Regions from separate parts of the Micromonospora echinofusca genome, predicted to be linked through region 2. Evidence: riboswitches for the same ligand, from Rfam matches in the RefSeq annotation. Region 2 holds a riboswitch; each other region holds the start of a gene.
What was found. Region 2 has a riboswitch for cobalamin ahead of GA0070610_RS31260 (ABC transporter substrate-binding protein). Riboswitches for the same ligand answer to the same signal wherever they lie in the genome.
Positions count from the first base shown of each region.

Region 1: it holds a riboswitch for cobalamin, as region 2 does, so the genes downstream of both, GA0070610_RS14965 (ribonucleoside-diphosphate reductase subunit alpha) here and GA0070610_RS31260 (ABC transporter substrate-binding protein) in region 2, are expected to answer to the same signal.
Region 3: it holds a riboswitch for cobalamin, as region 2 does, so the genes downstream of both, cobN (cobaltochelatase subunit CobN) here and GA0070610_RS31260 (ABC transporter substrate-binding protein) in region 2, are expected to answer to the same signal.

Region 1 covers NZ_LT607733.1:3,423,952-3,431,603, reverse strand. The annotation lists gene GA0070610_RS14985 (cellulose binding domain-containing protein) at 1-1,196, shown strand, start outside; gene GA0070610_RS14980 (golvesin C-terminal-like domain-containing protein) at 1,354-2,418, shown strand; gene GA0070610_RS14975 (cation transporter) at 2,609-3,310, opposite strand; gene GA0070610_RS14970 (ArsR/SmtB family transcription factor) at 3,310-3,639, opposite strand; cobalamin riboswitch at 3,876-4,090, shown strand; gene GA0070610_RS14965 (ribonucleoside-diphosphate reductase subunit alpha) at 4,310-6,655, shown strand; gene GA0070610_RS14960 (ribonucleotide-diphosphate reductase subunit beta) at 6,694-7,652, shown strand, end outside.
Region 2 covers NZ_LT607733.1:5,765,406-5,773,057, forward strand. The annotation lists gene GA0070610_RS24675 (ABC transporter ATP-binding protein) at 1-130, opposite strand, end outside; gene GA0070610_RS31255 (FecCD family ABC transporter permease) at 130-1,224, opposite strand; gene GA0070610_RS31260 (ABC transporter substrate-binding protein) at 1,230-2,240, opposite strand; cobalamin riboswitch at 2,270-2,448, opposite strand; gene GA0070610_RS24690 (ABC transporter ATP-binding protein) at 2,533-3,198, opposite strand; gene GA0070610_RS24695 (ABC transporter ATP-binding protein) at 3,221-4,252, opposite strand; gene GA0070610_RS24700 (ABC transporter permease) at 4,249-5,118, opposite strand; gene GA0070610_RS24705 (ABC transporter permease) at 5,111-6,148, opposite strand; gene GA0070610_RS24710 (ABC transporter substrate-binding protein) at 6,145-7,652, opposite strand, start outside.
Region 3 covers NZ_LT607733.1:2,477,494-2,485,145, reverse strand. The annotation lists partial or broken gene GA0070610_RS10995 (VWA domain-containing protein) at 1-1,932, opposite strand, end outside; gene cobN (cobaltochelatase subunit CobN) at 1,929-5,597, opposite strand; cobalamin riboswitch at 5,996-6,125, opposite strand; gene GA0070610_RS10985 (hypothetical protein) at 6,205-6,540, opposite strand; gene GA0070610_RS10980 (MFS transporter) at 6,631-7,652, opposite strand, start outside.

The sequences.
Region 1 (7,652 bases), 2.3 Mb from region 2:
CAATGACGGTGGCCGCGACGAACGGCACCCTCGCGACCACCGCGGGCTGCGGCAAGGCCCCCACGCTCACCAGCGGAACCCGTACGATTCAGAGCGGCGGACAGAACCGCAGCTACATCCTGCGGATCCCGGACGGGTACGACAGGAACCATCCCTATCGGCTGATCTTCGGCTTCCACTGGCTGAACGGCTCGGCCAGCAGCGTGGCCTCCGCCGGCTACTACGGGCTCGCGCCGCTGTCGAACAACAGCACGATCTTCGTGGCGCCCCAGGGCATCGACGCCGGCTGGGCCAACACCAACGGTCGGGACCTGACCCTCTTCGACGACATCTCCCGGCAGGTCGAGAACGACCTCTGCGTCGACACGACCCAGCGCTTCGCGCTCGGCTGGAGCTACGGCGGGGCCATGAGCTATGCGGTCGCCTGCGCCCGGCCCACCGTCATCCGGGCAGTCACCGTCCTGTCGGGCGCCAACCTCAGCGGATGCAACGGCGGTACCCAACCCGTCGCGTACTTCGGCATCCACGGCCTCTACGACAGCGTGCTGAACATCTCGATGGGCCGGTCGATTCGCGACACGTTCGTCAGGAACAACGGCTGTACCGCGCAGAACCCGCGCGAGCCGAGCAGAGGCAGCCTCACCCACATCACCACCAGCTACTCCGGCTGCCGACCCGGATACCCCGTGCAGTGGGCCGCGTTCGACGGAGACCACACCCCGAGTCCCGTCGACGGATCGTCCAGCCCCAACGACGCCAGGACCTGGACCTCGGGGGAGATCTGGAGGTTCTTCACCCAGTTCCCATCCACCGCGCCGCCGACCACCGCGCCGCCTACCACCGCGCCACCCACGACCGCGCCGCCGACCACGCCCCCGCCGACCGGCGGGCCGGGCACCTGCACCGCCACCTACCGCACGGTGAACAGTTGGCCCGGTGGGTTCCAGGGTGAGGTCGTCGTGGCCAACGCCGGCACCACCACGATCGACGGCTGGACCGTACGTCTGACCCTGGCCGGCGGCCAGGCCATCAGCAGCCTCTGGAACGGCACCCACACGGCCACCGCCGGCGACATCACCGTCCGCAACGCCGGGTACAACGGCACGCTGGGCGCGAACGCCTCGACCGCCTTCGGGTTCACCGCCACCGGCGACGGCGCCACCGCGCCCGGCAACATCACCTGCACCAGCCCCTGAGCGTGGCGAGACCGGGCCCGGAGCCACCTGGCTCCGGGCCCCCGGTGGAGGAAGATTCCTTCGAGGCTCAGATCAGTAGGCGTAGACATCTTTCATCGGGCATCGAGGCTCCACTATATTGCGGGCACTGTCGATCTCTCCCGATGACGAGGTGCACATGTTCGACAACCCGACGCTGCGGCGGCGTACCCTCCTGGCGGCCGTCGCCGGCGCCGCAGCCGTCCCCGTGGTCGCCGGCCCCGCGTGGGCCGCGTTGCCGAAGGTCTACATCGACCCGGGCCACGGCGGCACCGACCCCGGCGCGGTCGGCAACGGGCTGCAGGAGAAGGCCCTGACACTCGACATCTCCCTGCAACTGCGCAGCATCCTGCTGGCCAACTGGGCCGTCGACGTCCGCATGTCCCGCACCACCGACATCACCCGCAGCCTGGCGTACCGCACCGACGACGCCAACGCGTGGGGCGCGAACCTGCTCGTGAGCGTGCACATCAACTCCGGCGGCGGCACCGGCTTCGAGAGCTACCGGTACCCGACGGCGGACGCCGCCACCGTCAACCTGCACAACGCGCTGCACCCGAGGGTGATCGGCCGCATGCGGACGATCGGCGGGGTCACCGATCGAGGGCCGAAGACCGCGAACTTCCACATGCTGCGCGAGTCGGCCATGCCCGCGGTGCTGACCGAGAACCTCTTCATCGACTCGGTCGCCGACTCGAACCTGCTCAAGCGCGCCGACTTCATCACCGCCACCGCCCGTGGCCACGCCGAGGGCATCGCCGCCTACCTCGGCCTGAGCGCGCCCAACCCGCCGACGTTCAGCACCATCGTGGACAACGCCACGGCGGGCCGGTTCACGGCGAGCACCAACTGGGGCACCTCCTCGTACTCCGCCCAGCGCTACGGGGCCGACTACCGCTTCGCCAACCCCACGCCGGCCAGCGACGCCGCCTGGTTCAAGGTCAACATCCCGGCCGCCGGGAACTACCGCGTCGAGGTACGGCACCCGGCCGACCCCGGCTACAACAGCTCGACCCCGTACGTCGTCGTCACCGCCTCGGGCAACCGTACGGTCAACGTGGACCAGCGCTCCAGCGGCGGCGTCTGGCGCTCGCTGGGCACCTTCGGGCTGGCCGCCGGCGACCGGAACCTGGTCGCGGTCAGCCGCTGGACCAACGCCACCGGCTACGTGGTGGCCGACGCCGTCCGGGTCACCCGCGTCTGACAGTGCCGCCGGTCCGTGCCCGCTCGTCGACGACGTGCCGGTGGTACGTCGTGGCGAGGTGACCGACGAGGCGTGGACGGTGATCGCGTCGCCGCTGCCGGAGCCTGGTGCTTCGCGGCGGCGGCGCGATCACCGGCGGGTCGACGACGGACCCGGTGACGGCCGCACCGGGAGCTGCCGAACGGCCCGCTCAGCATCCGCCCGCGCAGTCCGTCGTACGGCTGCTCGTCGCCGGGCCGGCCGGGCCGAGGCCGGGCGTGCAGCAGGCGTCACCGCGCCACGCCTCGCGGCCCTCCTTCACCGCCACCGCCGCGATGACCAGCGCGGCGACGGGGTCGGCCCAGGACCACCCGAACAGGCTGTTCAATCCCAGGCCCACGAGCAGTACGGCGGACAGGTAGGTGCACAGCAGGGTCTGCTTGGAGTCCGCGACCGCCGAGCGGGAGCCGAGTTCCCGGCCGGCGCGGCGCTGCGCGTACGACAGCCCTGGCATGATCGCCAGCGACAGTGCGGCGAGCACCAGGCCGACGCTGGAATGCCCGGCCTCGGCGCCGCCGAGCAGCGCCCGTGTCGACTCCACCGTGACGTACGCCGCGAGCGCGAAGAACGAGACCGCGATGATCCGTAGCGCGACCCTCTCGCGGGACTCCGGGTCGCGGCCGGCGAACTGCCATGCCACCGCCGCCGCCGACGACACCTCGATCACCGAGTCCAGCCCGAAGCCGATCAGCGCGGTCGACGACGCGAGCGTGCCGGCGGTGATCGCCACGACCGCCTCGACGACGTTGTAGGTGATGGTGGCGGCGACCAGCAGCCGCACCCGGCGGGCGAGCACCTGGCGGCGTGCCGGCGACGGCCCGACCGGTGCGGGGTCGATCAGGGGCAGGCTCATCAGCAGCAGCCCTTCTCGGCGGAGACCGGGCAGGCGGCGGGGTCGACCGTCAGGGCGAGGCCGAGCAGGTCGGTCAGGGCGTGGGCCAGTCGGGCGTCGGCCAACTCGTAGCGGGTGCGCCGCCCCTGGGGCGCGGCGACCACGAGGCCGCAGCCGCGCAGGCACGACAGGTGGTTCGACAGGTTCTGCCGGGTCGTGCCCAGCAGTTCGGCCAGCTCTGCGGGATAGCCCGGCCCGTCGCGTAGCGCCAGCAGCAGCCGCGCCCGGGTCGGATCGGACAGGGCGTGACCGAAGCGCGCCAGCACCTGACCGTACGTCAACGTCTCCACGCCCCGATGGTACAGCCGACGATGTATCGAGCGGAGGCGGCTCGGTGCGCGCTGGTCTCGTGGGCCGGACGTCGACGGGGCGCGACGCCGTCGACGGGACCGGCCCGCTGGCGCAACGGCCCGCCGGCGGTGTATCGACGCGGGCATCCGGCGTGCGATCGACAGGCGTCGTCCGGCTCGCCGACGACACGCCCGGGACCGACATGTGGGGTGTGACAACGCCGCCAACCCTATATATGGTGTCGGGCGCAGCTGGTTCGGCCGCTCATCCGGAGCGGTCGAGGCAAGAGGGAACCCGGTGGGAATCCGGGACTGCCCCGCAGCGGTGAGTGGGAACGACCGCCGTCATCAGCACTGGGCCGCCAACGGCCTGGGAAGCGACGGCCAGTAGGAGACCGGCGAGTCCGGTCACGCCCGCGAGTCCGAAGACCTGCCAGTGCGCCGTACGCCCGCATCAGGGTGTGTGGCGGTCCGAGGCCGCGTGGGACGGCCGACGCCATCCCGACGCGTGCTCGCGCGCGTCGTCGTCGGTGTCCGCTCCCCGCGTGCCCCAGGAAATCCGTCTGGGATCAAGGCTCGCGAGGAGTGAGTGGTGACAGTCACCGAGGTTGTTCCGGCCGCCGGCACGGCGGTCGACGATGCGGCCGTGGCGGGCCAGCGGCGACCGCAGATGCGGGTCCGCAAGCGCGACGGCGGCACCGAGGCGGTCGACGTCAACCGGATCGTCCGGGCGGTCGAGCGGTGGGCCGACGACCTCGCCGACGTCGACCCGCTGCGGGTGGCGACCCGGACGATCAGCGGCCTGTACGACGGGGCGACGACGGCCGAACTGGACCGGCTGTCCATCCAGACCGCCGCGGAGATGATCGGCGAGGAGCCGCAGTACTCGCGGCTGGCGGCCCGCCTGCTGGCCGGGTACGTCGACAAGGAGGTCCGCCGGCAGGGCATCGGCTCCTTCAGCGAGGCGATCCGGCGCGGGTACGCCGAGGGGCTGATCGGTGACGACACCGCGGCGTTCGTCGCCGCCCACGCCGGCGTCCTCGACGCCGCCGTCGACCCGCGCGGCGACCTGCGCTTCGAGTACTTCGGGTTGCGTACGGTCTACGACCGCTACCTGCTGCGTCACCCGACGAGCCGGCTGGTGCTGGAGACCCCGCAGTACTGGTTGCTGCGCGTGGCCTGCGGCCTGTCGCAGACGCCGGACGAGGCGGTCGAGTTCTACCGGCTGATGTCGAGCCTGGCGTACCTGCCGAGTTCACCGACGCTGTTCAACTCCGGCACCCGGCACACGCAGATGTCCTCCTGCTACCTGGTCGACTCCCCGCGCGACGAGCTGGACTCGATCTACCAGCGGTACGCGCAGGTGGCGAACCTGTCGAAGTTCGCCGGCGGCATCGGCATCGCCTTCTCCCGGGTCCGCTCCCGGGGCGCGCTGATCAGGGGCACCAACGGGCAGTCCAACGGGATCGTGCCGTGGCTGCGGACGCTCGACGCCTCGGTGGCAGCGGTCAACCAGGGCGGCCGGCGCAAGGGCGCGGCCTGCGTCTACCTGGAGCCGTGGCACCCGGACGTCGAGGAGTTCCTCCAACTGCGCGACAACACCGGTGAGGACGCCCGGCGCACCCACAACCTGAACCTGGCCAACTGGATCCCGGACGAGTTCATGCGGCGGGTGGAGGCCGACGGGATGTGGTCGCTGTTCGACCCCGACGTGGTGCCGGAGCTGCCGGACCTGTGGGGCGAGCAGTTCGACGCGGCGTACCGGGCCGCCGAGGAGCAGGGCCGCTACGTGCGGCAGGTCCCGGCGCGCGAGCTGTACGGGCGGATGATGCGTACCCTCGCCCAGACCGGCAACGGGTGGATGACGTTCAAGGACGCCGCGAACCGGCTGTGCAACCAGACCGCCGAGGCGGGCAACGTGGTGCACCTGTCCAACCTGTGCACCGAGATCATCGAGGTGTCCAGTGACGGCGAGACCGCCGTGTGCAACCTCGGCTCGGTCAACCTCGCCGCCCACCTGGGCGCCGACGGCATCGACTGGCAGCGGCTGCGCGCCACCGTCCGCACCGCCGTGACGTTCCTCGACCGGGTCATCGACATCAACTACTACCCGACGCCGCAGGCGGCGGCGAGCAACCCCCGCTGGCGGCCCGTCGGGCTCGGGCTGATGGGCTTGCAGGACGTGTTCTTCGCGCTGCGGCTGCCGTTCGACTCCCCGGCCGCGCGGGAGCTGTCCACCCGGATCAGCGAGGAGCTGTACCTGACCGCCCTGGAGACCTCCGCCGACCTGGCGGAACGCTCGGGCGCCCACCCGGCGTACGGGCGGACCCGGGCGGCGCGCGGGCAGCTGCAACCCGACCTGTGGGGCGTGACGGGCACCCAGCCGGCGCGGTGGGCCGCGCTGCGGGAGCGGGTCGCCGCGTACGGGCTGCGCAACTCGCTGCTGGTGGCGATCGCGCCGACCGCCACCATCGCCTCGATCGCCGGCTGCTACGAGTGCATCGAGCCGCAGGTGTCCAACCTGTTCAAGCGCGAGACCCTGTCGGGGGAGTTCCTCCAGGTCAACACCGCCCTCGTACGGGAGCTGAAGGCGCGTGGCCTGTGGACGGAGCGGATCCGCACGGCCATCAAGCGCGCCGAGGGCTCCGTGCGGGACGTCGCGGAACTGCCGGCCGAGGTGCGGGAGCTGTTCCGTACCGCATGGGAGCTGCCGCAGCGGGCGTTGATCGACCTGGCCTCGGCCCGCGCCCCGTACATCGACCAGTCGCAGTCGCTGAACCTGTTCCTGGCCGCCCCGACGATCGGCAAGCTCTCCTCGATGTACCTGTACGCCTGGAAGGCCGGGCTGAAGACGACGTACTACCTGCGGTCGCGGCCGGCCACCCGGATCCAGCAGGCCACGGTCGCGCCCGCCGGGCCGGCGCGCGCCGCCGGCCTCGTCGCGCCGGTGGCGACCGTCGACGAGGCGCTGGCCTGCTCCCTGGAGAACCCCGAGTCGTGCGAGGCCTGCCAGTGACCACCCCGACCACCACCAGCGAACCGAGGACCGCCCACATGCTGCTAGACCCGGGGATGGATCTCACCCTGCGCCCGATGCGTTACCCGCACTTCTTCGACCGCTTCCGTGACGCCATCCGCAACACCTGGACCGTGGAGGAGGTCGACCTGCACGCCGACCTCGCCGACCTCGACCGGCTCTCGCCGGCCGAGCGGCACCTGGTCAGCCGCCTCGTCGCGTTCTTCGCCACCGGCGACACGATCGTCGCCAACAACCTCGTGCTCAACCTCTACCAGCACGTCAACTCCCCGGAGGGCCGGCTCTACCTGTCGCGGCAACTGTTCGAGGAGGCCGTGCACGTCCAGTTCTACCTCAACCTGCTCGACACCTACGTGCCCGACGAGACCGAACGCTTCGCCGCGTTCGCCGCCATCGAGAACATCCCGTCGATCCGGCGCAAGGCCGAGTTCTGCTTCCGCTGGATCGACTCGCTGGGCGAACTGCGTGAGCTGCGTACCCGACAGGACCGGCGGGCGTTCCTGCTCAACCTGATCTGCTTCGCCGCCTGCATCGAGGGGCTGTTCTTCTACGGCGCCTTCGCCTACGTCTACTTCCTGCGCTCCCGGGGGCTGCTGCACGGCCTGGCGTCCGGCACCAACTGGGTGTTCCGCGACGAGTCCCTGCACATGGCCTTCGCCTTCGACGTGGTGGAGACGGTCCGTGGCGAGGAGCCGGACCTGTTCGACGACGAGCTGGCCGAGCAGGTGCGGCAGATGCTCACCGAGGCCGTCGAGTGCGAGGTCCAGTTCGCCGAGGACCTGCTCGGCCAGGGCGTACCCGGGCTGTCCCTGGCCGACATGCGCGAGTACCTGCAACACGTCGCCGACCGGCGGCTCGCGCAGCTGGGCATCCCCGCCCACTACGGGTCGACCAACCCGTTCGCGTTCATGGAGTTGCAGGACGTCCAGGAGCTGTCGAACTTCTTCGAGCGGCGCGTGTCGGCGTACCAGGTCGG
Region 2 (7,652 bases):
GCAGGGTGGTCTTGCCGCAGCCGTTGGGGCCGAGCAGCCCGACGAGGCTGCCCGCCGGCACCACGCAGGTGACGTCGTCGAGGATCCGCCGGGCCGCGGCGGACCAGGACACGCCGGTGACGGCGAGCATCAGCCACGCACCTTCCGGCGGTGCAGCAGCACCACGAAGGCGGGCACCCCGAGCAGCGCCGTCAGCACGCCGACCGGCAGTTCCCGGGGCGCGAACAGGGTCCGCGCGGCGGTGTCCACCCAGACCAGGAAGATCGCCCCGGCGAGGACGGCGACGGGCAGCAGGCGCCGGTGGTCCGCCCCGGTCAGGAACCGGGCGGCGTGCGGCAGGATCAGCCCGACGAAGCCCACCGCGCCACTGACGGCGACCAGCGACGCGGTGAGCAGCGCGGTGGCGACCAGCAGCAGCCACCGCACCCGGGCGACGGGGACGCCGAGGGTCGCCGCGGCGTCCTCGCCGAAGGCGAACGCGTTGAGCGTGCGGGCGTACGCCGCCATCAGGGCGAGCACGGCGGCCAGGACCGGCGCGGCCCAGGCCAGGGCGGCCCAGTCGACGCGGGCCAGCGAGCCGGAGAGCCAGAAGGTGATGCTCTGGGTGGCGTGCGGGTCGGCGACCCAGATGATGACGAACGAGGTCGCCGCACCGCAGAGCTGCGCGACGGCCACGCCGGCCAGCACCACCCGGGTGGGGGCCAGCACGGCCCGCCGGCCGGCCACCGCGGCCACCACCGCGAACGCGGCCAGTGCCCCGGCGAAGGCGCCCCCGGTGAGCGCGGCGGCCCCGCCGCCGAAGCCCAGGACGAGCACCGCGACCGCGCCGAGCGACGCCCCGGAGGAGACCCCGAGCAGGTACGGGTCGGCCAGCGGGTTGCGGGTGACGGTCTGCATGACCGCGCCGACGGCCGCCAACCCGCCCCCCACCGCCGCGGCCCCGAGCACCCGGGGCAGGCGCAGCCGCCAGACGATGTGCTCGCGCAGCAGGGGCACCTCGGCGTGCGGGAGCCCCAGGCGGTCGGCCACGACCGACCAGACGGTCGACACGGGGATGTCGGCGGGCCCGATGGTGACGGCCACGCCGATCGACACGACCAGGCCCGCCAGCAGGGCCACCAGCAGCACCGCCAGGCCGACCGGGTGCGCCGCGCGGAACCCGGCGTGACGCACGGTTCCGGGGCCGGCGGGCCGGGTCGGGTCGGCGGCCGTGCGGCGGACCACGGCGGTCAGCGGTCCGCCCCGGCGGGGAGCTGCGCCACGCCCGCGGCGAGCGCCTCGACGCCGAGCACGACGCGTACCCCGGCGGAGGTGGACGAGAACGGGATGACGACGAAGCGTTGCCCGGCCACGGCGGGCAGGTCCTTCAGGCTGGGGTGCCGGGTCAGGAATGTCCGCTTCGCGGCGGCCGGGTCCCAGCCCGCGTCGACCAGCACGATCGCGTGGGGATCGCGGTCCACGACCGCCTCCCAACTGGTGTCGGCCCAGCCGCCGGTGAGGTCGCCGAACGCGTTGCGCACCCCGACCGCCGACATGATCATGTTTGGGCCGCCGCAGCAGGCCCCGACGCTCGGGGCGTCGGTGCCGGCGTCCCACCAGAGCACGGAGACGTCCCGCGCGCCGCCGATCCGGGCGGCGGCCGTGGCGATCCGGGAGCGCTGGTCGGCGATGAGCTTCTCGGCCCGCTCCGGCACCCCGAAGACGGCCGCCACGTCCCGGATCTCGGCGAACACGTCCTCGACGGTCAGCCTCGCCGGCCGGTGCTGCTTCGGGCATCCGGCCGGCGAGAGGTACGTGCCGACGCCGAGCCCCGCCAGCGCGGCGCGGTCGCCGACGCCCTCGTCGCCGAAGGCACTGTGGAACGAGGCGTAGACGAAGTCGGGCGCCGCCTCCAGCAGCTTCTCCTTCGCCGGGTACCTGTCCGACAGCACCGGCACGGCGGCGTACGCGGCGGCGTGCTCGGGCAGGATCGCGTCGTCCAGGTACGCCGTGCCGGCCATGCGGTCGGCGAGGCCGAGGGCCAGCATGATCTCGGTGGCGGGCTGGTTGAGGGTGACCGCCCGCTCGGGCGGGGCGGCGACGGTGACCGGCGTACCGCAGTTGGTCAGCGTGACCGGGGCGGCGGCCGGCGGCGGCGCCGTGGCCGGGTCGTCCGTGGCGCAGGCGCCGAGCAGGACGACGAGGACGGACATGGGCGCAACGCGCCGGGACAGGGTGGACCGCACTGCGCGCACGCGCATCGGGACCGCCTTCCAACACCTCGTGGACGGGTCATCGCAGTGCCGTGGCCGGTCTCCTGGCTGACGGGAAATGCGTCCGTGGCCGGCCTTCCCAGGCTTGACGCCCAGTGACCTCTTACGACGAGGGCCGCGAACTTCCCGATCACAGTGGCGAGGGCCGCACCGGTCTTCCACCGGCTTCCCGAACACCACGGCAGCGTCACCCTAGCCGCCGGCCGCCCCGGAAGTCACGGTGACGAACACCATCAGGGACGGTCGCGCCGAAGGCGGCCGGCGGGACGGCCGGTCGGGGCTACGCGGCGGCCGGCAGGTCGACCACGCGGGTCGCCCAGCGGGCCATCAGCGCCGGGTCGTGGGTGATGAGCAGGACCCCGGCGGCGTGCTGCCGCTGGTAGTCGGTGATGACGGCCGCGAGGTGCGCCTGGGTGGAGGCGTCGAGCATGGCGGTGGCCTCGTCGCAGAGCAGGTAGTCGGGCCGGTGCACGAGCGCGCGGGCGAGGCAGGCGCGTTGCAGCTGCCCGTCGCTGACCGCGTGCGGGCGGCGGGCGAGCAGGTCGGGCGTGAGGCCGACGAGGTCGGCCAGCTCCGCCGCCCGGGCCCGCGCCTGCTCGTCGGGGGTGCCGGTGGCGCGCAGCGGCTCGGCGATGATGTCGGCGAGGCCCAGCCGGGGGTCGGTGGCCGCGCGAGGGCTCTGGAACAGGATCGCGACGCGCGTACGGACGGCGGCGGGCAGCCGGTGCCGGGCCCCCGCCACCCGGTGGCCGTCGAGGGTGACGTGCCCGGCCTCGGGGGCGTGCAGCAGGGCGAGCACCCGGGCGAGGGTGGACTTGCCGCTGCCCGAGGGCCCGCGCAACCCGACCGTCTCACCGGGGGCGACGCGCAGGTCGACGCCGTCGAGGACGCGCCGGCCGCCGTAGGAGACGGCGACCCCGTGGGCCGCGAGCGCGGTGCTGGTCATGCCGGCGCTCCGGCGGTACTGGTCATGCCGGCGCTCCGAGGGTCAGCGGGTGGTGGCAGGCGACTCTGCCCGGTCCGCCCGCCGGGGGCGCGGGCGGGGTGCGGCAGACGTCGGTGGCGCGCCCGCAGCGCGGGGCGAAGGCGCAGCCGGGCGGCAGGTCGGTGAGCATCGGCGGATGGCCGGGGACGGGCCGGAAGGCCCGTTCGGGCAGGGCGTCGAGCAGACCTGCGGTGTACGGGTGGGCGGGCGCCGCGAACAACTCGGCCGTCGGCCGCCGTTCCACGATGCGGCTGGCGTACATGACGGCGACCGTGTCCGCGACCCGACGGGCGGCGGCCAGGTCGTGGGTGATGAGCAGGACGGCTCCGCCGGAGTCGCAGCGGCGGCGCAGCAGGTCGAGGGTGTGGTCGACCAGTGGCCGGTCGAGGCCCGTGGTGGGCTCGTCGGCGAGCAGCAGCGGCGGGTCGGGAGCGAGGGCGAGGGCGGTGGCCAGGCGCTGGGCCATGCCGCCGGAGAGTTCGTGGGGATAGCGGTCGAGGTCGGTGGGGTCGAGACCCACCTCGGCGGCGACCCGCTCGGCCGCCGCGGGTGCCTCGCGCCGGGAGTGCCCGTGGGCGCGCAGGGTCTCCTCCAGCAGCCGCCGTCCCGTCCGTACGGGGTTCAGCGCGGTGGCGGGGCTCTGCGGCACCAGCCCGACGGCGCGTCCGCGTACGACGCGGGCGAGCTGGCGCTCGGAGGCGCCGGTGAGGTCGACCCGCTCCCCGGTGGGCCGGTGCAGGCGGGCCTGACCGGTGACCGTGGCGTTGCCGGGGAGCAGGCCGAGCAGGGCGTGCGCGAGCACCGACTTGCCGCAGCCCGACTCCCCGACCACCGCCAGCAGTTCGCCCGGGTGGACGGTCAGGTGCAGGTCGGTGACGGCCTGCACCACGGCGTCGCGGAGCTGGAAGCGGACGGTCAGCCCGTCGACCTCCAGCAGGCCGGGCCGACCGCCGGCGCCGACACCACCCGTGCCGCCGGAGTCGGCCGGATCGACGGTTCCGGGGGTGGTGGTCACAGGTTCAGCTCCGCTCGTACGCGCGGGTCGAGGCGGTCGCGCCAGCGGCCGGTGAGGGCGGCCAGGGCCAGCGTGACGACGACGAGGAGCAGGCCGGGCACGATGCTGGCCCACCAGGCGCCGGTGAGCAGGGACCGCTGCCCGTCGTTGATCATGTTGCCGATCGAGGCCAGGTGCGGGGGCAGGCCGAGACCGAGGAAGGACAGCGCGGTCTCGTGCCAGACGGCGTGCGGCACCATCAGCGTGGTGGCCAGCGCCAGCCGGGGCAGCACGTGCGGGAGCAGATGTCGGGTGATCACCCGGGTGCGGCTGGCGCCACCGGAGATCGCGGCGTCGATGAACGGCCGGGTACGCAGGCTGAGCAGCTCCGAGCGGACGATGCGGGCGGTGGAGAGCCAGTGCGTCAGCCCGATCGACAGGATCACCGCGCCCAGGCTCGGGCGCAGCATCGCGACGATGAAGATGCCCAGCAGCAGGTGCGGCAGCGCCGCGATGGTGTCGACCACCCGCATCAGCACCCGGTCGACCCAGCCGCCCAGGGTGCCGGCCACCGCGCCGACGAGGCCGCCGATCACGGTGGCGACGAGCGCGGCGACCGCGCCGACGAGCAGCGAGACCCGCAGGCCGTAGAGGCTGCGGTGGGCCACGTCGCGACCCAGGTCGTCGGTGCCGGCCGGGTGCGTCCAGGAGGGCGCGAGCCTGGTCCGGGCCAGGTCCACCGCGCTCTCGTCGAGCGGCCAGAGCACGGGGGCGAGGAGGCAGGCCAGGCCCGCGCCGACGAGCACGGCCCAGGAGACGGCGGCACCGGCGCGGCCCGTACGGAGCTTCGGCCGCCGGGTGCTGGCGGGCAGGGCGAGGTCAGTCATCGAGGCGTACCCGTGGATCGGCGGCGGCGTAGGCGAGGTCGGTGCCCAGGTTCGCGGCCAGCACCACGACGGTGGTGGCCAGGGTCGTGGCGGCGAGCAGCGGGAAGTCGCTGCCCAGCGCGCCCTGGACGGTCACCGCGCCGAGGCCGGGAAGGGAGAACACGGTCTCCACCAGGACGGCCCCGCCGATCAGCTCCGGCAGGTGGGTGCCGACGAGGGTGAGGAAGGGCAGCAGCGCGGTACGCAGGGCGTGGCCGAACAGGACCGTACGGCCCGGCAGCCCCCGCGCCCGGGCGGCGAGGACGTGGTCGTCGCGGAGGCTGTCGGCGACGGCGTCCCGGATGAACAGCACGAACCACGGCGTCTGGGCGACGGCCAGCACGCCCACCGGCAGGATCAGGTGCCGCGCCACGTCGGCGGGGTCGGTGCCGGTGGCGGTGATGTCGGTGAGCCCGCCCGCCGGCAGCCACCCGAGGGTGAGGGCGAACAGGGCGATCGCGGCCAGCCCGATCCAGAACACGGGCATCGACTGCACGGCGTACGCGGTGGCGCGCAGCGCCCGGTCGAACCAGCCGCCGCGCCGGTACGCGGCCAGTGTGCCCAGCAGCAGGCTCGCCACGAGGACGAGGGCGAGCGCGGCGCCGACGAGCAGCAGGGTCCAGCCGGCGCGGGCGGCGAGCACGGAGGTGACCGGCTCGTGGCGGCTGGTGGACCAGCCCAGGTCGCCCTGGAGCAGGTTGCCCACCCAGCGCAGGTACTGCACGGGCAGGGGGTCGTCGACGCCCCAGTTGGCGCGGATCTGCGCCAGGTTCTCCTCGCTGGTGGTGAACGCCGCCGCGCCCGCGTACTGCTGGGCGGGGTCGATCGGCGAGGCCGCGCCGAGGGTGAACATGCCGACGCTGGTCGCGGCGAGGATGGGTACGGCCACCAGCAGCCGCCGGCGGACCACCGCGCCGGCTCCCGCCAACCGCCGCGTCCGGCGCCGGGGGGTGGCCTTCGCCGGTGCGGCTGTCGGGGCGGAGGTCGTCACGACTTCCTCGTCCAGGTGTGGATGTTCCACCAGAGGCTGTTGGCGACGTCGTGCTCGTGCGGCTCCACCCGCGGGGTCACCCCGGCGAGCCCGTCCTTCACCACGTAGGTGTGCTGGAGGTAGGTGAGGAACACCCACGGCATGTCGGTGGCGAGCTGCTTCTGGAACGTGGCGTACGCGGCCTTGCGGGCGGCCGGGTCGGCGTTGGCGCGGCCGTCCTGCAACGCCCTGTCCGCCACCGGGGACCGGTAGGAGCCGGGGTTGAAGAAGCCCTGGCCGGCGAAGGCGGAACCGAACAGCTTGTAGGTGACGAAGTCCGGGTCGTACGGGGTGCCGTAGCCCATGACCAGCGCGTCGCTCTTCATCCGGGGGGTGATCGCGTCCCAGGTCAGCCCCTCGGGGGTGATCTTGATGCCCACCTTCTTCGCGTCGGCGGTCACCGCGAGCGCGAGTTCCTTGCGGAGGCTGTCCGTGGCCGGGTACATCAGCGCGAACGCGGCCTGCCGGCCGTCGCGGACGCGGATGCCGTCCGGGCCCGGCTTCCAGCCGGCGGCGTCGAGGGCGGCGGTCGCGGCGGCCGGGTCGGCGGCGGGTCTGCCGACGATCGAGGGCTCGGCGAACTCCGACGTCGGCGGGACCGGCCCGAACGCCGGCTCACCCGCCCCGCCGAGCAGCCCGGTGACCATCGCCGCCCGGTCCACCGCGGCGTTCAGCGCCCGCCGCACGGCGAGGTCGGCGGTGACCGGGTTGCCCATCGGCAGCATCACGCCCCGGTAGTCGGCGGTCGGCACCCGCTGCACCCGGTAGCCGGCCTGCCCGTCGAAGCCGGTGGCCAGCTTCGGCGCCAGCTCCGCGGCGTCGAACTCCCCCGCCCGCATCCGCTGCGCGCGTACGTTGTCGTCGGCGACGAACGCCACCACCACGCCGCTGTTGGCGGGCCTGCCGCCCCAGTAGCTCTCGTTGGCGGCGAGCACGAGCCGGTCGCCCGGCGTCCACGACGTCACCCGGTACGGGCCGGTGCCCACCGGCTTGCGGTTGAACTCGGCCTTGTTGATGTCCTGCCCGGTCAGCGCCTTGGCCGGCACGATCCCGAGGGCCAGCCGCTGCGCGAACGGCGCGTAGGCGTACTTGAGGGTGAAGACCACGGTCGACGGGTCGGGCGCGGCGACCGAGGCGAGCATGTCCAGGTCGGAGCGGAGCGTGGAGTCGACCTTCGGGTCCAGCACCGCCTGGTAGGTGAAGACCACGTCCTGCGCGGTGAACGGGCTGCCGTCGTGGAACAGCACGCCCTCGCGCAGCTTCGCGGTGACCGTCCTGCCGTCCGCCGACACGGTCGGCAGCTCGCGGGCCAGGGCCGGCACCAGCTCGTTGCGGGCGTCGCGGGCGACCAGCCCGTCGAAGATCAGGGAGCCGCCGTCGACCCCGAAGTTCAGTACCGGGTTCAGCGCGTCCGGCTCACCCGCCGTCGCCACGACGAGGGTGCCGCCACCCGCGCCCGTCGACG
Region 3 (7,652 bases), 3.3 Mb from region 2:
CAGCGGGGTGCGCCCGCCGGTGGGCAACTCGGCCAGCCGTGCGGAGGCGGCGAGCACCGATGAGGTGGCCGGCAGCAGGGTCTGCGCGGCGGCGCCCCGGAAGGCGACCACGGCGACCTTGTCCCGGCGCTGGTAGGCGTCGGTGAGCAGGGCCAGCACGGCGCCCTTGACGGCGGCCATCCGCGTGCGGGCGCCCATCGAGCCGCTGGCGTCGACCACGAAGAGCACCAGGTTGCCCTCGCGTCCCTCGCGCACCGCCTCGCGGACGTCGTCGGGGCGCAGCCGCAGCGGCCCGCAGACCCGGCCCCTGGCGGCCTGGTGCGGGGCGGCGGCCCGGACCGTCGCCGGCAGGTGCAGCGCGCCGGACCGGCCGGTCGGCACCCGCGCGCCGGTGGTGCGGCCCCGCCCGGTGCGGGCCCGGGAGCGGCGGCCGGGCACCCCGTCGCCGACCCCGGGCGCGGTGAGCAGCCGCGCCTTCAGCCCCTGCCGGGGTACGGCCACGGCCTGTCCGGCGTCACCCGGCCGGGCCCGGGCGGGGGCCTCCTCGTCCGTGTCGCCCCCGCCGGCGCCGGATGGGCCGGCCGGGGTGCCTCGCCCGGGCCCGGCGTCGCCGCCGCCGGGCCCGTCCGGCCAATCGCCCTCGCCGCCGGGCCCGTCCGGCCGGTCGCCCTCGCCCGGCCGGTCCGGCCACGTGCCGTCGCCGCCGTCCCGGCCCGGGTCGCCGTCGCGGCCGGGGCCCGGCCCGTGGGCGGCCTCGCCGTGCCCGCCGGCCGGCGCGGAACCACCCGCGTCGCCGTCGTCCGGGGCGCCGCCGCCCGCGTCCGGGCCGCCGTTCGGGCCACCGGATCCGCCGCCCGCCGGGCCGGAGCCCGGACCGCCGTCGGGGCCGCCGGAACCGCCCGGGTCGTCGTCGGGGTCGTCGTCGCGGACCCGGTCCAGTGCCTCGTCGAGTCGCTTCTCGTCCAGGCCGGGCGTGTCGAACGGGTCCCGGCGGCGCCGGTGCGGCAGCGCCAGCCGGGCGGCGACCCGCACGTCCTCCACGGTGACCGCGTCCCGGCCGTGCCAGGCGGCGTGCGCCAACGCGGTACGGGCGGTGACGATGTCGGCGCGCATGCCGTCCACGTCGAACGCGGCACACACCTCGGCGATCTGGCGCAGCGCGGCGTCGGGCAGCAGCACGTTCGCCAGCCGCTGCCGGGCGACCGCCACCCGGCGGGCCACCTGCGCGTCCGCCTCGGCCCAGCGGGCGGCGAACCCGGCCGGGTCGGCGTCGGCGGCCAGCCGCCGGCGGACCACCTCGACGCGTACGGCCGGGTCGCGGCTGGCCCCGACCTCCACGGTCAGCCCGAACCGGTCCAGCAGTTGGGGGCGCAGCTCCCCCTCCTCCGGGTTCATCGTGCCGACCAGCAGGAACCGCGACGCGTGGCTGACCGAGACGCCCTCGCGCTCCACGTGGCAGCGGCCCATGGCGGCGGCGTCGAGAAGCAGGTCGACCAGGTGGTCGTGGAGCAGGTTGACCTCGTCGACGTAGAGCACCCCGCGGTGAGCGGCGGCGAGCAGGCCCGGCTCGAAGGCGCGTACGCCCTCGCCGAGGGCCTTCTCCAGGTCGAGCGAGCCGACCACCCGGTCCTCGGCCGCGCCGACCGGCAGCTCCACCAGCCGGGCGGGACGCCGCTCGACGGCCGGGGCACCGGGGTGCGGGCCGTCCGGGCAGGACGGGTCGGGCACGGCCGGGTCGCAGGCGAAGCGGCAGCCGGCCACCCGGTCGACCGGCGGCAGCAGCGCCGCCAGGGCCCGTACGGCCGTGGACTTGGCGGTGCCCTTCTCGCCGCGTACGAGCACCCCGCCGATCGCCGGGGAGACGGCGTTGAGCAGCAGGGCCAGCCGCATGTCGTCCATGCCCAGCACCGCGCTGAACGGGTAGGTGGTCATGAGCGTTCCTCCAGGTCGCCCTCGCTGGCCAGGTACGTCTCCCGGAGCCGGTCCAGGGTGGCCGGCTCGGGCTCGGCCCACAGGCCCCGGTCGGCCGCCTCCAGCAGCCGCTCGGTGATGCCGCGCAGCGCCCACGGGTTCGACCGCTCCAGGAACTCGCGGGTGGTGTCGTCGAAGACGTACGCGGCGGCCAGGTGCTCGTACATCCAGTCGTCGACGACGCCGGCGGTGGCGTCGTAGCCGAACAGGTAGTCGACGGTGGCGGCCAGCTCGAAGGCGCCCTTGTAGCCGTGCCGGCGCATCGCGGCGATCCACTTCGGGTTGACCACCCGCGCCCGGAACACCCGTCGGGTCTCCTCGCCGAGCGTGCGGGTGCGCACGTCGTGCGGCATCGCCGAGTCCCCCACGTACGCGGCCGGGGCGGTCCCGGTGAGGTGGCGGACCATCGCCACCATCCCGCCGTGGTACTGGAAGTAGTCATCGGAGTCGACGATGTCGTGCTCGCGGGTGTCCTGGTTCTTCACCGCCACGGCGATCCGCGCGAAGGAGCGTTCCATGTCGGCGCGCGCCTCCCGCCCGTCCAGCCCTCGGCCGTAGGCGTAGCCGCCCCAGACGGCGTACACCTCGGCGAGGTCGGCGTCGCTGCGCCAGTTGCGGGCGTCGATCAGCGGCAGCAGCCCGGCCCCGTACGCGCCCGGCTTGGAGCCGAAGACGCGGGCGGTGGCCCGCCGCTCGTCGCCGTGCTCGGCGAGGTCGGCGGCGACGTGGGCGCGCACGAAGTTCTCCTCGGCGGGCTCGTCGAGCGCCGCCACCAGCCGCACCGCGTCGTCGATGAGCGCGACCACGTGCGGGAAGGCGTCGCGGAAGAAGCCGGAGATGCGTACGGTCACGTCGATGCGGGGGCGGCCCAGCTCCGCCGTCGGCACCACCTCGACGCCGGTGACCCGCCGGGACCGGTCGTCCCAGGTGGGGCGGCAGCCGAGCAGGGCCAGCACCTCGGCGATGTCGTCGCCCTGGGTACGCATGGCGCTGGTGCCCCAGACGGTGAGCCCGACCGAGCGGGGATACTCGCCGGTGTCGGCGAGGTGCCGGGCGAGCAGCGAGTCGGCGAGGGCCACGCCGACGTCCCAGGCGTTGCGGCTCGGGACGGCCTTGGGGTCGACGGAGTAGAAGTTGCGGCCGGTGGGGAGCACGTTGACCAGCCCCCGGGTGGGCGAGCCCGATGGGCCGGGCGGCACGAACCGCCCGTCGAGGGCGCCCACCACCCGGTCGATCTCGTCGGTCGTACGGTCCAGGCGCGGCACCAGCTCGGTGGCGGCGAAGCGGAGCACCGCGGCGGCGTCCGGCACGGCCCGCCCGGCCACCTCCTCGACCACCGCGTCGACGGCGTCGGCGTCCCAGCCGAGGGTCTCCATCCCGACGACCAGCCGGCGGGCCAGGGCCTCGATCAGGTCGACCGCGTCGGCGGCGGTCACGCCCGGCCCGTCCACGGTCTCGGTCAGCGCCTCGGGCACGGTGAGCCGCCGGCCCGGCTCCGCGAGCAGCGCCTGCTCGTCCAGCCCGTACGCGGCGGCCAGGGCCTGCCGCAGGCCGGGCAGCGCGCGGGCGCCGCCCCACACCTGCGGGGCGCGCAGCACGGCGAGCACGAGGTTGACCCGGGCCTCGCCGGTGGGCGCGGCGGCGAGCACGTGCAGGCCGTCGCGGATCTGCACGTCCTTGACCTCGCACAGGTAGCCGTCGAGGTGCAGCACGAAGTCGTCGAAGTCGTCGGCGTCGGGCATGGCCTCGGCGTGCAGGTCGTGGTGCAGCTCGGCGGCGCGCACCAGGTCCCAGATCTGGGCCCGCAGGGTCGGCACCTTGGCCGGGTCGAGGGCCTGCACGGTGGCGTACTCGTCGAGCAGCTGCTCCAGCTTCGCCAGGTCGCCGTACGTCTCGGCGCGGGCCATCGGCGGCACCAGGTGGTCGACGACGACGGCGTGCGCGCGCCGCTTGGCCTGGGTGCCCTCGCCGGGGTCGTTGACGATGAACGGGTAGACCAGCGGCAGGTCGCCGAGGACGGCGTCCGGGGCGCAGTCGGCGGCCAGCCCGAGGCCCTTGCCGGGCAGCCACTCCAGGGTGCCGTGCTTGCCCAGGTGCACCACGGCGTCCGCGCCGAACCCGCCGTCGGCGACGGGCGCGGCCAGCCAGCGGTACGCGGCCAGGTAGTGGTGGCTGGGCGGCAGGTCCGGGTCGTGGTAGATGGCGATGGGGTTCTCGCCGAAGCCGCGCGGCGGCTGGATCAGCAGCACCACGTTGCCGAAGCGCAGCCCGGCGAGCACGATGTCGCCGCCGTCGGTGTAGAGCCCGCCGGGCGGCTCGCCCCAGTGGGCGAGCATCCGCTCCCGCAGCTCCGCCGGCACCTGGTCGAACCAGCGCCGGTAGACCTCCCCCGGCACCCGCGCCTCGGCGGCGCCGAGCTGTTCCGGGGTGAGCCACTCGACGTCGTGGCCGCCGGCGGCGATGAGGGCGTGGATGAGCGCGTCGCCGTCGTCGGGCACCGGGGCATCGCCGAGGTGGTAGCCGGCGTCGGCCAGGGCGGCGAGCAGCCGCACCGCCGAGGCGGGGGTGTCCAGGCCCACGGCGTTGCCGACCCGGGAGTGCTTCGTCGGGTACGAGCTGAGCACCACCGCGAGCCGCTTGTCGGCCTGGGGCACGTGCCGCAGCCGGGCGTGCCGCACGGCGATGCCGGCCACCCGGGCGGCCCGCTCCGGGTCGGCCGCGTAGGTGGAGAGCCCGTCGGCGTCGATCTTCTTGAACGAGAACGGCACGGTGACGATCCGGCCGTCGAACTCGGGGATCGCCACCTGCATGGCGGCGTCCAGCGGGGACAGTCCGGCGTCGCTGTCGGCCCACTGCTCACGGGTGCTGGTCAGGCAGAGCGCCTGGATCACCGGCACGTCGAGGGCGGCGAGCGCGCCCACGTCCCAGGCGTCCTCGTCGCCCCCGCCGGAGGCGTCGGCGGCGACCGTGCCGCCGGCCGCGAGCACGGTGACCAGCAGGGCGTCGCAGCGGGCGAAGAGCCCGAGCGGTCCCGCGCCGGCGGTCAGGCCGCGCAGCGAGCCGCAGTAGATGGGCAGCGGGTCGCCGCCGGCCGCGTCGACGGCGTCGGCGAGGACGTCGACGAATCCGGTGTTCCCGGCGAGGGCGTGCGCCCGGTAGAAGACGATGCCCACGGTCGGCCGGTCCGGCCGCGCGGGCCGCTCGCCGTGGATGCCGTACGTCGGCGTGGGCGCGGGTGAGGCGAAGCCCTCGCCGGTGAGCAGCACCGTGTCGGAGAGGAAGCGGGCGAGCTGGGCGAGGTTCTCCGGCCCGCCCTCGACCAGGTAGGCCAGCGCCTGGGTGGCCACCCCGGAGGCCACCGTGGACGCCGCCATCAGCTCCGCGTCCGGCACGTTCTCGCCGCCGAGCACGACCGTCGGCACGCCGGACGCCAGCACCGCCGCGAGCCCGTCCGGCCACGCCTGCCGGCCGCCGAGCAGGCGTACGACGGCGAGGTCCACGCCGTCGAGCAGCGCGGGCACGGCGTCGGCGGCGACCCGGGCGGGGTTGGCGAGCCGGTAGTCGGCGCCGCTGGCGCGGGCGGCGAGCAGGTCGGTGTCGGCGGTGGACAGCAGCAGGATGCGCACGCATGACTCCGGAGAGTGACACCCTGGTCGGCGCGGGGACGACCGGGCGGGGCGAGGGGTGGGCGCGATTCAGCGGGTACGGCGCGCCGGCGGCCAGCTCACCGGCGGGCCGGCGGGGTCGGGCGACGCGACGCGGGCGTCAGCGGCAGGTGGCGAGGGCACACCCGGGCGCGGCGGCGACCGGACCTGGCACGGTGTGGGCGCGACCGACGGTGGGCGCGGTGCGGGCCGGCGGGCGCGCGGCGGCCCGGCGGCTGGCCGGCGGCGCGGAAATACCGCCGCCCACGGGGCCGCTGCCACGGCCGGGCACAGTGCGACGATGATCGTCGATGGTGGAGACGCGGTGCGTCATCGGGTCCTCCTCGGGTGTCCACGCCCTGGGGTCACTCCGACGGCCGAAGTATCCTGGCTCCCGGATCGACGCTCACCCCCGGCCTTCCAACCGCGCACGCACGGCCGTGACTCACGAGGGGGGATCGCTCCCCGGTGACAGTGGCGGGACCGCGCCGGAATCGCACCGGCTTCCTTCACTGCCGTCAGGCCGCGAATGCTGCCACACCCCGGCGCCGCCGGTCAACGCCGCCCCGACCGGCCGGCGGCGGACCCGTCAGCGGGCGTGGCGCTCCGGGTGGGCCCGGTTCCACACCCGCATCCGCTCCGGGTAGCCGGTGCGGGCGGCCTCGTACAGCGGCACCGCGTGCTTGCGGGCGATGGAGCCGGCGGCGCGCGGCGAGCCGGTGCGACGGCGGATCCACTCGCCGTCGTGGGCGATGGCGACGACGGTGGTGTCGGTCGCGGTGGTCTCCGGTTCCAGGTAGAACTCCACGCCCCGGCGGCTGGTCACGAACGCCTCCAGCGCGGCCAGGTCCTCCCGGGTCGCCTCCCGGTCGAGCTTCGTCGGGGTCGGGTCGGCGGCCCGCGACCGCCGGTTGAACCAGCCCATGTCCCGCTCCTCTCCTCCGGGTCCTCCCAGTGCAGCACCCTTACCTGCGAGGCGGCTGCGAGCGGGGTGTGAGTGCCCCGCCAGGTGACCTCAGCGGGCCGGCGGGCGGGTGGCCGGCACCAGGGCGAGGGTGGGCAGCAGCAACAGCGGCACGACGAGCAGTGCCCGCAGGGTGCCGACCCGGTCGCCGAGCAGGCCCAGCAGCGGCGGGCCGGCCAGGAAGGCGGTGTAGCCGATCACGGCGACCACGCTGACGCGGGCCGGCGCCCGCCGCTCGTCGTCGGCCGCCGCGCTCATCCCGACCGGGAAGCCCAGCGACGCGCCGATCCCCCAGAGCGCGACGCCGGCGATCGCCACCGGCCCGGAGCCGGCGAGCACCGCCACGGCCGCGCCGACCGTGGCGAGCACGATGGTGCCGGACAGCACGGGCACCCGGCCCCAACGGTCCAGCGCGACGGTGCCCAGCATGCGCCCCATGGTCATGCCGACGACGAAGACGCCGAAGACCGCCGCCCCGGCCGCCTCGCCGAGGTCGTGGCCGTCGATGAAGGCGACCGCCAGCCAGTCGTTGGCGCTGCCCTCGGCGAACGCCGCCACCAGCACCAGCAGGCCGATGAGCAGGGTACGCGGTTCCCGCCAGGCGGCCAGCAGCTCGCGGCGGCGCTCGGCCGGGGCGGCCGACGCGGAGGCGGTGCCGCTCTCGGCCGCCGGCAGGAACGACCGTACGGCCAGCAGCGTGCCGAGCAGCACCACCGCGGCCAGCGCGGCCAGGTGCGCGGCGACCGGCACGCCGAGGCGGGCCGCCCCGGCGCCCAGGCCGGCGCCGGCCACGGAACCGAGGCTCCACGCCGCGTGGAAGCGGGGCATGACCGTACGACCCAGCCGCCGCTCGACCGCCGCGCCCTCGACGTTCATCGCCACGTCGCAGATGCCGGAGCCGTAGCCGAGGGCGCACAGCCCCACCGCGACCCCGGCCGGGGAGCCGGCCAGGGCCCCGATTCCCGTCACGGTCAGCCCGGTCGCGACGACCAGGGTGGAGAGGGCGACGGTGCGGGCCGCGCCCAGCCGCTGGGCCACCAGGCCGGCGGTGGGCATCGCGAGGAGCGCGCCGA